Regions from separate parts of the Corynebacterium limaceinasi genome, predicted to be linked through region 1. Evidence: riboswitches for the same ligand, from Rfam matches in the RefSeq annotation. Region 1 holds a riboswitch; each other region holds the start of a gene.
The links. A riboswitch is a leader RNA that binds a small molecule or an ion and turns the genes downstream of it on or off. The one in region 1 is predicted to bind thiamine pyrophosphate.
Positions count from the first base shown of each region.

Region 2: linked by a shared signal. The riboswitch ahead of thiM (hydroxyethylthiazole kinase) and the one ahead of ACLI1Q_RS01880 (ECF transporter S component) in region 1 are both predicted to bind thiamine pyrophosphate.
Region 3: linked by a shared signal. The riboswitch ahead of thiC (phosphomethylpyrimidine synthase ThiC) and the one ahead of ACLI1Q_RS01880 (ECF transporter S component) in region 1 are both predicted to bind thiamine pyrophosphate.

Region 1 covers NZ_CP177100.1:372,848-376,928, forward strand. Annotated here, with positions in the region: gene ACLI1Q_RS01875 (DNA-directed RNA polymerase subunit beta') at 1-1,319, shown strand, start outside; TPP riboswitch at 1,537-1,692, shown strand; gene ACLI1Q_RS01880 (ECF transporter S component) at 1,736-2,296, shown strand; gene ACLI1Q_RS01885 (ABC transporter ATP-binding protein) at 2,310-3,737, shown strand; gene ACLI1Q_RS01890 (energy-coupling factor transporter transmembrane component T family protein) at 3,730-4,081, shown strand, end outside.
Region 2 covers NZ_CP177100.1:1,305,367-1,309,447, forward strand. Annotated here, with positions in the region: gene ACLI1Q_RS06415 (bifunctional hydroxymethylpyrimidine kinase/phosphomethylpyrimidine kinase) at 1-987, opposite strand, end outside; gene thiE (thiamine phosphate synthase) at 980-1,609, opposite strand; gene thiM (hydroxyethylthiazole kinase) at 1,606-2,430, opposite strand; TPP riboswitch at 2,418-2,513, opposite strand; gene ACLI1Q_RS06430 (NAD(P)/FAD-dependent oxidoreductase) at 2,617-3,969, opposite strand.
Region 3 covers NZ_CP177100.1:1,247,740-1,251,820, forward strand. Annotated here, with positions in the region: gene thiC (phosphomethylpyrimidine synthase ThiC) at 1-1,371, opposite strand, end outside; TPP riboswitch at 1,373-1,486, opposite strand; gene ACLI1Q_RS06140 (Trm112 family protein) at 1,616-1,783, shown strand; gene tyrS (tyrosine--tRNA ligase) at 1,838-3,124, shown strand; rRNA gene ACLI1Q_RS06150 (16S ribosomal RNA) at 3,754-4,081, shown strand, end outside.

The DNA.
Region 1 (4,081 bases):
CTCAGGACGTTATCGTCCGCGAAGAGGACTGTGGCACCCGCCAGGGCGTGCGCGTTCCTATCGGCGAGGTCTCCGGCGACAAGGTCGTCCTCTCCGAGCTGTGGGAGACCTCCGCTTCCGGTCGCGTGCTTGCCACCGACGTCAAGGACGAAAGCGGCGAGGTCGTTGCAGAGGCTGGTGCAGACTTGACCGAGGAGCTTACGCAGAAGCTTCTCGATGCCAAGGTCACCGACGTCAAGGTCCGCTCCGTGCTGACCTGCCAGACCCCGGCCGGTGTCTGTGCTAAGTGCTACGGCAAGTCCATGGCATCCGGTCAGTTGGTCGACATCGGCGAGGCCGTCGGCATCGTGGCTGCACAGTCCATTGGTGAGCCTGGTACCCAGCTGACCATGCGTACCTTCCACCAGGGTGGTGTTGGTGGCGACATTACCGGTGGTCTGCCGCGTGTGCAGGAGCTGTTCGAGGCCCGTAACCCGAAGAACCGCGCACCAATTGCTTCCGTGGACGGCACCGTGTCCCTGTCTGATGAGGGCAACTTCTGGACCATGACCATCACCCCGGATGATGGTTCTGATGACGTGATCTACGAGAAGCTCTCCAAGCGCCAGGGCTTGGCCCAGGTGCGTCGCCCGATGGAGTCCAACCCGGATGCGATGATCGAGCGTTCCTTGAAGGACGGCGACCACGTTGAGACCGGTGACCGCTTGATGCGTGGTGCGGCTGACCCGCACGACGTGCTCGAGGTTCTGGGCCGTCGTGGCGTGGAGCAGCACCTCATCAACGAGGTGCAGGCCGTGTACCGCACCCAGGGTGTGGCCATCCACGACAAGCACATCGAGATCATCATCCGCCAGATGCTGCGCCGCGGTACCGTCATCGACGCCGGTACCACGGAGCTGCTGCCGGGCAACCTGATCGACCTTTCTGAGGCCAAGCAGATGAACGCTGCACAGGTTGCAGAAGGCGGCGAGCCGGCGCAGCTGCGCTCGGAGATCATGGGTATTACCAAGGCCTCCTTGGCTACCGAGTCCTGGCTGTCCGCTGCTTCGTTCCAGGAGACCACGCGTGTGCTTACCGATGCCGCTATTAACAAGCGCTCCGATAAGCTTATCGGCCTCAAGGAGAACGTCATCATCGGTAAGCTGATCCCGGCCGGCACTGGTATCTCCCGTTACCGCAATATCTCCGTCAAGCCGACCGAGGCTGCGCGCAACGCCGCATACTCGATTCCGACTTACGGCGATTCCATCTACGGCGATGATGGCTTCGGTGAATTCACCGGCGCCTCCGTTCCGCTGGATGAGGATTTCACCTTCTAAGTCCTAGGCGCTCGTGTCCCTCGGCACCGCGTTCAATTAGAGCCCCCGCTTCCGTGCATACGGTAAGCGGGGGCTCTTGTTGTTGGGGTTGTTGTCACGGTTGCGCATGCCTGATTCGGCCGCCGAATCGGTTACGGGGACCCGTATGCGTGCCTGCTAGTATGAGTAAAGCCTGTGGCCCAGATAAGTAAAATGTGGGCCTTAGACTACTTGATTTAAACCATTACACGGGAGCTTTCAGAATCTGTGGGCCCGCGGACGCACAGGTCGCCCCGGCACAGAAATGAAGGCTGAGATACTGCGATATAACGCGGTGAACCGTTGAACCTGATCCGGGTAATTCCGGCGAGAGGGAGGAAATAATGACTACTAATGCAGCTGCGTCCGCAGCGCCAAAGCGCAACTTGAATTGACGCGTGGTGGACATCGTGGTGGCATCCGTCTTGGGTGTTGCCTGTGGCTTCGTATTCTTGGGCTGGAATGCCGTGGGCTATGCCTGGTATGAGGCCATGGATGCGCTTACGCCGGGCCTTGGCGGTTTGGCCACGGGCATTTGGCTGTTAGGCGGCATCCTGGGTGGATTGGTCATCCGCAAGCCGGGTGCGGCAGTCTACGTGGAGGTCCTTGCCGCCACGGTGTCAGCCGATTTGGGCTCGCAGTGGGGCATTAGCACCCTGTACTCGGGCCTGGCACAGGGTATCGGTGTGGAGATCATCTTCGCCATCTTCATGTACCGCCAGTTCAACCTTGGGGTGACCATCCTGGCCGGTATGGCAGCAGGCTGGGGCGCTTTCGTCCTGGAGCTGTTTACCTCCGGTAACCTCGCGAAGTCCTTCGAGTTCAATATTATCTACTTGGTCACCCTGACCATCTCCGGTGCCATCTTGGCCGGCGCCCTGGGCTTCTATGTGGTGAAGGCATTGGCAAAGACCGGTGCCCTTGACCGCTTTGCAGTAGGCCGCGAACAGCGCGCTTAGGGCTTAGACCGCTGTGACTGATTTTTCACGCTTAGCAGGAAACGCCACAAAAATATCGGCTCGCGGCTACGGCTGGACTCACGCTGGGCGCTCCCAACCGGCGCTGCAGGACATAGACCTTGTCATCGAACCCGGTGAGAAGGTCTTGCTGTGCGGGGATTCCGGCTCCGGAAAGTCCACGCTTTTGGCGGCGATCGCCGGCGTCTTGGGCTCTGATGAAGAAGGTACGCGAACCGGCACCATCACCTTGGAGGACTCTGCGGGCACGGTCGAAGAACCGGGCCGGACCATTCCGGTGGGGTTGGTCCTGCAGGATCCGGATTCCCAGGTTATCTCCGCGCGCGTGGGCGATGATATCGCCTTCGGCTGCGAGAACCTAGCTTATCCGCGCGAGGAGATCTGGCGCAGGGTGCGCCAAGCCCAAGAGTTGGTTGGCCCATATGTGGACCTGGATTTTCCCACCGAGCACCTCTCCGGCGGGCAGAAGCAACGCCTGGCGCTTGCCGGGGTCATCGCCATGGGCGCGGGCGTGGTCCTATTGGACGAGCCCACCGCCAACCTGGATCCGGAAGGGGCGCAGGACGTGGTGCGGGCCGTCGGCAAGCTGGTAGAGCACACGGGTGCCACCTTGGTGGTGGTCGAGCATCAGCATGCGGCGTGGGAAAGCGTGCTGGACCGCGCGGTAGAGCTGAAGGATGGGCGCATTATTTCCGATGCCCCCTTTGCCGATGCCGCCCGCAAGCGCCAGGTCACCGGCCTCCCGCAGGCGCGGTCGTTGGCAAGCGATGCCCTCGATGAGTCCAACGCGGCGCTGTGGAGCACGGACTTGGTAACCCGCTATGGGCCACCGCGGTCCATCTCCCTGCCGGCGGGGGCGTCGACCGTCATTACCGGCCGCAATGGCGTGGGAAAATCCACGTGGCTGATGACTATGGCGGGGCTACTTCCGGCCGAGTCCGGGGAAATCGGGGTCGCTGACTTCATCCGCCGCGGCGTGAAGGGCCCACCTTCCCGGTGGAAATCCCGCGAATTGGCGGACCGCATTGGTTTCGTCTTCCAAAATCCGGAACACCAATTTGTCTCCCGCAGCGTGGAAGAGGAATTGCGGGTCGCGCCCAAGGTCATGCGCGTTGATCCCCCAGAGGAACGCATCGCCCAGTTGTTGGAATCGCTGCGCTTGGGGCACTTGCTCAAGGCCAATCCGTTTACGCTATCCGGCGGCGAAAAGCGCCGGCTTTCGGTAGCAACGGCTCTGGTGACCGCGCCGGAGGTGCTGCTCTTGGACGAGCCGACCTTTGGCCAGGATCCCGGCACCTTCGTGGAATTGGTGGGCTTGTTGCGCCAATTGGCCGATGACGGCACCACCATTGCCTCCATTACCCATGACCCGCTGTTTATAGAAGCCTTGGGTGACCACCAGGTGGAGGTGCACGGTGCCTAATCTCTTGCGCAACGTCAACCCGCTAACCCGCATCTTCTTGATGTTCGTCTGGGTTACGCCGCTGCTTGCCTCCATCGACTGGGTATCGGCGGCGATATCGCTAAGCCTGACACTCATCTTGGCGCCGTTATGTGGCGTCTCCTGGGTGCGCTTGTGGAAGGCCGGTTGGTTCTTATTCCTTATCGCCCCGCTATCGGGCATTTCCATGCTGCTCTATGGCGCGCCCGGGGGAGAGGAGTACTTCAGCTGGTGGCTGATTACGGTGACGGAAAATTCGCTCACCTTGGCCATTGCGATCACGCTGCGTGTGCTTGCGGTCGCACTACCAACGGTGGTGCTCGCAC
Region 2 (4,081 bases), 930 kb from region 1:
CAGCTTCTGAATAAAGGGGAGTGCCTTTACCTCCTCCCAGTGTTCCGCCGCGATATTCCACAGGCGCTGCGTGTACGGGCCAGCGGCCGCAACCCGCGGCTGGTCTGGATTTTCTACCTCGTCCAAAGGCCCAGCCAGGTGAGGAAGCGGTACCGAGGACGCCGCCCGCATCAAGCGTTGCGAGCGGTGCAGGTGGTCTACCGGCCCGCTGCCCTTGCCGACGGCCAGCGCATCCGCATTGGCAATCGCCTCGTGCAGCCAATCCGTCGACCATTCGAGGGCGGTTGCGGCATCATCGCCGGCACCGAGCCGCGTTGCGAGGGCAGAGGAGAGGGAGCAGCCCGTGCCATGGGTATTCTTGGTCTGCACTCGAGCCGATTCCACGCGGTGCACCTTTCCATCTGGGGTGACCACTGCATTATCTGCAATCGCCGAGTCAAGGTGCCCGCCCTTGACGATGACCGCAGTATCCGCCTCCGCAGCCCATGCCTGCGCCACTTCGATGGCGTGGTCCAAATCCTTGGCTTCCTCCGTCTGCGTGAGTACGGCCAGCTCCTTGAGGTTGGGCGTGATGACATCAGCGCGGGAGCACAGATCGCGCACCGCCTTTTCCGCCTCGGGGGCCAAGAGGCGGTCGCCGCTGGTGGCCACCATAACCGGGTCCAAGACCACAGGGACGGACGGGTCAATGTGGTCGAGGAAGGTGGCCACGAGGTCGGTGATGTTGGCATCGGCAAGCATGCCGATCTTGATGGCGTCGATGTCTACGTCCTCGCGGACCGAATCAAGCTGCTCCTGGAGGAAATCCAGCGGCGGGACGTGGACGCTGCGCACGCCCTGGGTATTCTGGGCCACCAGCGCGGTGACCACGCTCATTCCATACCCGCCCGCGGCGGCGATGGACTTCAGATCGGCCTGGATGCCGGCTCCGCCTGTGGGATCGGTTCCAGCAATCGAAAGAATACGGGGATAGGTTCCTTTAGCCACGGTAGGCCTCCTTTAGGTTGTGTGCTGCGGCTGCCGGGTCATCGGCAGCCATGATGTCGCTGACCACGCAAATCCCTGCGAATTCGCTTCCGGAAAGTTCGTGGGCATTGTGTGCCTTGATGCCGCCGATGGCGACGGACTCGAGGCCGCGTTCGCGCGCCGCGGTGGCAAGGCGCCTGGCGGCCTCAGCGCCGATTCCCGCGGGTGCATTCTTCTTGGTCGCTGTCGAGTGAACCGGGCCAATGCCAATGACGTCGGGGGCTTGCTGCGGATCGATGGCGTCCAATTCCTGCTGCGTTCCCACCGAAAGCCCGATGAGCTTATCGGGACCGAGCAGAGCACGGGCTTGGGATAAGTCCATATCGTCTTGGCCAATGTGCAGGTGGCAGCCTACCCTGGCCGCGACCTCGGCGCGGTCATTGATAAAGAGCGGGACGTCGCCCAAGACCTCCAGAAGCTCGCGGGCGGTAGCCTCGACCTCCTCGTCGCTGGCATCTTTATCGCGCAATTGCACGACGGTCGCCCCGCCACGCACCGCCTCTTGCACGATGGGAACGACCTGGTCCCGCCCGCCGGCGAGGTCTGGGTCGGTGATGAGATACAGCGTCCAATCGATGTTCATGCTAGCCCCGCAACGTCCGCGACCTCGGAGGCAGAGATGCGCTCTTCGATGGCATCAGTGGTGAGCTCATGCAGCGCATCGAGCCAAGCAACCGCAAAGGAGCCAGGCGCAATAGATTTCTCCGCGGCAACGCTGCCCGCGGCCCCGACATGCGCATGCGCGGCGATGATAGCCGCGAATGGATCCTCCCACGCTGCCAGGTAAGCCGCGCAGATGGCGCCTATCGAACACCCCGTTCCGATGACGTTTTGCAGCATCGGGTGCCCAGACTCGAGGCTTACCGCACGCGGCGTTTCGCCAGCCTGCACGATGAGATCCGTGGGGCCAGATACGCCGATGACGGCCTCAGTTTCGCGGGAAAGTTTGAGTGCTGGTTCCAGCGCGGCCTCCACGCCATCGGTGGATTCCACGCCGCGCCCGCCGGCTCCGGTTCCAGCCAAGGCGATGATTTCGGAGGCGTTGCCGCGAATCGCAGTCGGGCCCTGCGGCAAGACTTCATGCATGAACTCGGTGCGCTTTTCCAGCCCGCCCGCACCGACGGGGTCAAGGACCCACGGGGTTCCGGCCGCGGTCGCACCGGCGATTGCCTCACGCATGCCTGAGTATTGCTCGGAATTCGGCGTGCCGCAATTGATGAGCACGCCGCTGGCGATCTTCGCAAATTCTTGCGACTCTTCCGGAGTATCGACCATGGCTGGGCTGGCACCGATAGCCAATAGTGCATTGGCAGAGATATTGCTGACGACCTTATTGGTCAAGCACTGAATAAGTGGAGCGGTTTCGCGCACCGCATCGTGGGCACGCAGAAATGATAAGTCCACAACAATCCCTTCGCTAGTTCTAACTAAGTGCAGGTTCGATGGGTTTTTCTCAGCCACGGTGCGTGGCACCCCATGTTGTAATGTCCAAGCCTAACAAAAATGGGAAAATAGGAACGAAAACCGCAAAAGCCGCCGCCCACAGCCCCGCAGGAGGGGAGTGGGCCGGCGGCCGGTGCCGAAGAAAGTTTAGTTCTTTTCTTCTTCTGCCTCGTCGATGAGGTTGCGGGCAATGCGCTGCTGGGTAGTAATTTCCAGGTTGCCTCGGTTGCGGGAGAGGATATTAGCTGCCCAGTTGACCAATACGGCCAAGCGGCTGCGCAGGCCAACGACGTAGGTCAAGTGCAGTGCCAACCAAGCCAACCAGCCTGGGAAGCCGGAGAACTCGGTCTTGCCCAGCTTCACGACGGCATTGAAGCGAGTCACGATGGCCATGGAGCCCTTGTCGAAGTACTCGAAAGGTTCCTTTTCATCGGCGGTGGACTCCTCGTCCACCTTGGTCTCGATGAGCTTGGCGACGTGCTCGCCGCCCTGGATGGCCACCTGTGCCAAGCCCGGCAGGCGGTTCAGGGACATCATGTCACCGATGATGTAGACGTTGTTGAAGTCACCAACGGTCATGTCATCGTTGACGGACACGCGGCCGGCGCGGTCAGCCTCGACGCCGGCCTGGTCAGCGACCATCTTGCCCAGCGGGGAAGCAGCAACACCGGCGGACCAGATCTTGGTTGCGCCCTCCAGGGTGACCTCTTCGTCGGTCTTCATGTTCTTGTAGGTCACGGAGTTTTCGTTGACATCGGTCACCATGGCGTTCAGGCGAACATTGACGCCTTCCTTCTCCAGGGTGCGCTGGGCACGGCGGCCCAGGCGCTTGCCAAACGGTGGGAGTACCTGTGGCGCGCCGTCCAGCAGGTAAATCTTAGCGGCGGAGGTGCCGTAGGTGGAGTAGACATCGCTAAGCGTGCGGTTAGCCAACTCAGCAATCTGGCCGGTGAGCTCCACACCGGTCGGGCCGGCGCCAACGATGATGAAGGTGAGGAGGCGCTCGCGCTCAGCGGGGTCATCGGTAAGCTCAGCTTTTTCGAAGGCCGAAATGATGCGGGAACGCAGCTCCAAGGCATCATCCAAGGTCTTCATGCCAGGTGCAAACTCCGCAAAGTGGTCATTGCCAAAGTACGACTGGCTGGAACCAGCGGCGACGACGAGAGAGTCATAGGAGTAGGTGCGCGAAAAATCATCGAGCTCGGCCGTAACCGTCTGGTCTTCCAAGTTAATGTCGGTTACGTTGCCGTTGACAAAGTCCACATTATCCTGGTTGCGCAGGAGCTGGCGGGTTGAGGGAGCAACCTCACCTGCGGAAATCATGCCGGTTGCCACCTGGTAGAGCATCGGCTGGAACAGGTGGTGGTTCTTCTTATCGATGAGGGTGATCTCAACATCGGCGTTCTTCAACTTCTTCACAGTGTTAAGACCGCCGAATCCACCGCCAACCACGACAACGTGGTGACGGCTTCCGTTTGGACGATAAGGGGTATCAGTCATGGAATTAATGCGACCTTCCTCGAGAAAGCTTAATTTAAGTACCCGTATAGTGTAAACGCTCGTCACATAACGTGCATACTTGATACCCATTTACATGCGTTTCGGGTTTCCT
Region 3 (4,081 bases), 870 kb from region 1:
GCACAGCATTGCGGTACCGCCCATGGCGATGTTGGCTGCACCGATGGCGGAGGTGATGTGGTCGTAGCCGGGGGCAATGTCGGTAACCAGCGGCCCCAGGGTGTAGAACGGAGCGCCGCCGCACCATTCCTGCTCCTTTTCGTTGTTGACCTGCACCATGTTCAGTGGCACGTGGCCCGGGCCTTCGACCATGACCTGAACGTCGTACTCCCAGGCGCGGTGGGTCAGCTCGCCGATGGTCTTTAGCTCTGCGAACTGGGCTGCGTCGTTGGCATCGGCGATCGAGCCGGGGCGCAGGCCATCGCCAAGCGAGAACGCGACATCGTACTTGGCGAAGATCTCGCACAGCTCGTCGAAGTTCTCGTACAGGAAGGATTCCTTGTGGTGGGCCAGGCACCAGCCGGCCATGATGGAACCGCCGCGGGAGACAATGCCGGTCACGCGCTTGGTGGTCAGCGGCACGAAGGGCAGGCGCACGCCGGCGTGGATCGTCATGTAATCCACGCCCTGCTCGCATTGCTCGATCACGGTATCGCGGAAGATTTCCCAGGTCAGATCCTCGGCCACGCCGTCGACCTTCTCGAGGGCCTGGTAGATCGGCACGGTACCGATCGGCACCGGAGAGTTACGCATGATCCACTCGCGGGTGGTGTGAATGTCGTTGCCCGTGGATAGATCCATTACGGTATCTGCGCCCCAGCGCGTAGCCCAGCGCAGCTTGTCTACCTCTTCGCGGATGGAGGAGGTCACGGCGGAGTTACCGATGTTGGCGTTGATTTTCGTGTTGAAGGCATTGCCGATGATCATCGGCTCGGATTCCGGGTGGTTGATGTTATTCGGGATGATCGCCTTGCCGGAAGCAACTTGCTCCCGCACCTTTTCTACATCGCAGTGTTCGCGCAGTGCGACGTATTCCATTTCCGGGGTGATAATACCCTGGCGTGCGTAGTGCATCTGGGTTACGCGCTTGCCGTCTTTGGCCCGCAGCGTCTCGCGGCTTATGCCCTTCCACTCGTCGCTGGCCTCGCCACGCTTGAGGGCGCGGTTACCGTCGTCCAACAGGTTGCGTCGACGCCCCTCGTAGGCCTCCACATCGCCGCGAGCTTCGATCCACTCGCTGCGCAGTGCCTCTAGCCCCTCGGTCGGCTCGGCCCACGGGCCACGGGTGCGGTAGAGCTTCTGCGGCGCGTTCGGTCCGGTCGGGGAATCGTCCAGCTGAACCTCGGTCTCCGGCACCTCAAGGGTGAAGGTCTTGCCGAAGGACTCCACCTGCTTTTCGATGGGGGCGAAGCTGTGCTTCGGGTGGATTTCCGCACCGTACTCGTCGTTCGGGATGGTGGTACGGGTGTGCTGGGCAGACGTATCCGTCATAGTTGACTCTCCTCATTCTTCCTTCGCTGGTTCTAACCAGGCAGGTTCTAGCGGTACTCGCGCAGGTGTACAGCGCGATCTCAGCTCGATACCTCGAGCGCCCGTGTTCGGTTGCGCCTTCCACTGTAACGCACAGCACGCGAGGGTGAAGATATGGGCTAGGGGATTGACCGAGGGGACATCGGCAAGCAACATCAGGGAGTCACTAAATAGGTTGTCTGGGGTACGGGTTAGACTAAGCAGCATGATCGATCAGAAGCTCCTAGAGATCCTCGTGTGCCCCATCGACAAGCAGCCGCTGGAGGATCACGGCGACTATTTGGTGAACCCAAGGCTGAACAAGGCCTATCCGGTGCAGGATGGTATTCCGGTCATGCTGGTCGACGAAGCCAAGGACTGGCCCATTAAGTAGAGCGACGCGCTCTGGAAAGAAAACACGTAATAGGCAACAAGGGAACACCTACGTATGAGCAACACCACGAACATCATCGATGAACTGCAATGGCGCGGGCTGATAAACCAGTCGACAGATCTAGAGGCATTGAAGGAAGCCGCAGAGAGCCCGATCAGCTTGTACTGCGGTTTCGACCCGACGGGAAGCTCGCTGCACGCTGGCCACCTCGTGCCGCTGATTATGCTGAAGCGCTTCCAACAATTCGGTCACCGTCCCATCGCGCTGGCCGGTGGCGCGACGGGAATGATCGGTGACCCACGCGATGTCGGAGAGCGATCCATGCTCTCGGAAGAGCAGATCGCAGAGAATATGCAGGCAATCAAGGACCAACTTGAGGCCTTCGTCGACTTCACTGAGGCGGGCGAGTCCGCAATCCCAGCAGTGATGGTGAACAATGCGGACTGGACTAGCCAGATCAACGTCATCGAGTACCTACGCGATATCGGTAAGAACTTCTCGCTGAATACCATGCTGGACCGCGATACGGTCAAGCGCCGCCTGGAATCCGACGGCATTTCCTACACCGAGTTTTCCTACATGCTGCTGCAGGCAAACGACTTTGTGCACCTGCACAAAGAGTACGATTGTGTGCTGCAAATTGGCGGTGGCGACCAGTGGGGAAACATCGTTTCCGGCGTCGATCTGAACCGTCGCGTGAATGGTGCGAAGGTCCATGGCCTGACGGTGCCGTTGGTGACAGATGCCGAGGGCAATAAGTTTGGCAAGTCCACCGGCGGCGGCAAACTGTGGCTGGATCCTCAGCTGACCAGCCCGTACTCCTGGTACCAGTACTTCATCAATGCTGGCGACGCGGTGGTTATCGATTACCTGCGTTGGTTTACCTTCCTCACCCAGGAGGAGATCGCAGAGCTGGCGCGCAAGGTAGAGGAGGAACCCCACAAACGTGAGGCGCAACGCGTATTGGCGCGGGAGATGACCACCTTGGTGCACGGCGAGCAGGCCACCGAAGCAGTGGAGCTGGCTTCCCAGGCGTTGTTTGGTAAGGCAGAGCTGCAGGATTTGGACGAGGCCACGTTGTCTTCCGCATTGCAGGAAACCGAGATTGCCGAGGTCGACCCAGCGGCCACGATTCTGGATCTGTTGGTTGAGGCGGGACTGGAAAAATCAAAGGGTGCTGCGCGCCGCACCGTGGGCGAGGGTGGCGCCTACGTGAATAACCAGCGCATCGAGGACATCGAGTGGTCGCCGAATTCCAACGATCTGCTGCACGGTTCGTGGCTGGTGCTGCGTAAGGGCAAGAAGCGCTTCGCCGGGGCACGGGTCGTGGATCCTTCCTAAGAGCGTCACCTTAGCTGTTGACTGATCCCTTGGTAATCGCGTTTTGCGTGTTTACCAGGGGATTTGTGTGTTTTTCGGGGTTGGGTGTAACTTTATCGAAGTCGCCGAGAGGTAGCCGGTTGGTTACTTTTGAGTGACTTTTTGTACTGACTTGGTTCGAGGATTTGACTTGGTTCAGGTTGTTGGGTAGGTTAGTACGAGCCGCCGATGAGAGGTTAACGTTTGGTTAATTTTCTTGTGGTGTGTGGATGTTGTTTGAGAACTCAATAGTGTGCCAATGTACTTATTTTTTATTTTTGTGTGCATGGTTGTGTGTTGATTGGTCTGTTGGCCAGCGAACCGAGTGTGGTTTGTTGGTTGGTGTGTGCCGGTAAGGTATGTGAAGCATGTACCTTTTTGAATACTGTTTAGTGTTTCGGCTGCATTGATGGATTGGTTGGCATGTGATTGTGTTCAACTTTTTGTCTCCCTTTTTTGCCCCGTCGGGTTGGGGAGGCAGTTTATTTTTTCTTGTAGTAATTTTTGGACGCCAGCATGAGCCTTTATTGGTTTGTGGTGGTTTGTTCTTTTGGTTAGGTTTGGGCTTTTCACGGCCTTGATTTTGGAATGTTGTTCTGAAATTTTTTCTTTTTGTGGAGAGTTTGATCCTGGCTCAGGACGAACGCTGGCGGCGTGCTTAACACATGCAAGTCGAACGGAAAGGCCCTGCTTGCAGGGTACTCGAGTGGCGAACGGGTGAGTAACACGTGGGTGATCTGCCCTGCACTTCGGGATAAGCTTGGGAAACTGGGTCTAATACCGGATAGGACCGCACTTTAGTGTGTGTGGTGGAAAGTTTTTTCGGTGTAGGATGAGCTCGCGGCCTATCAGCTTGTTGGTGGGGTAATGGCCTACCAAGGCGGCGACGGGTAGCCGGCCTGAGAGGGTGTACGGCCACATTGGGACTGAGATACGGCC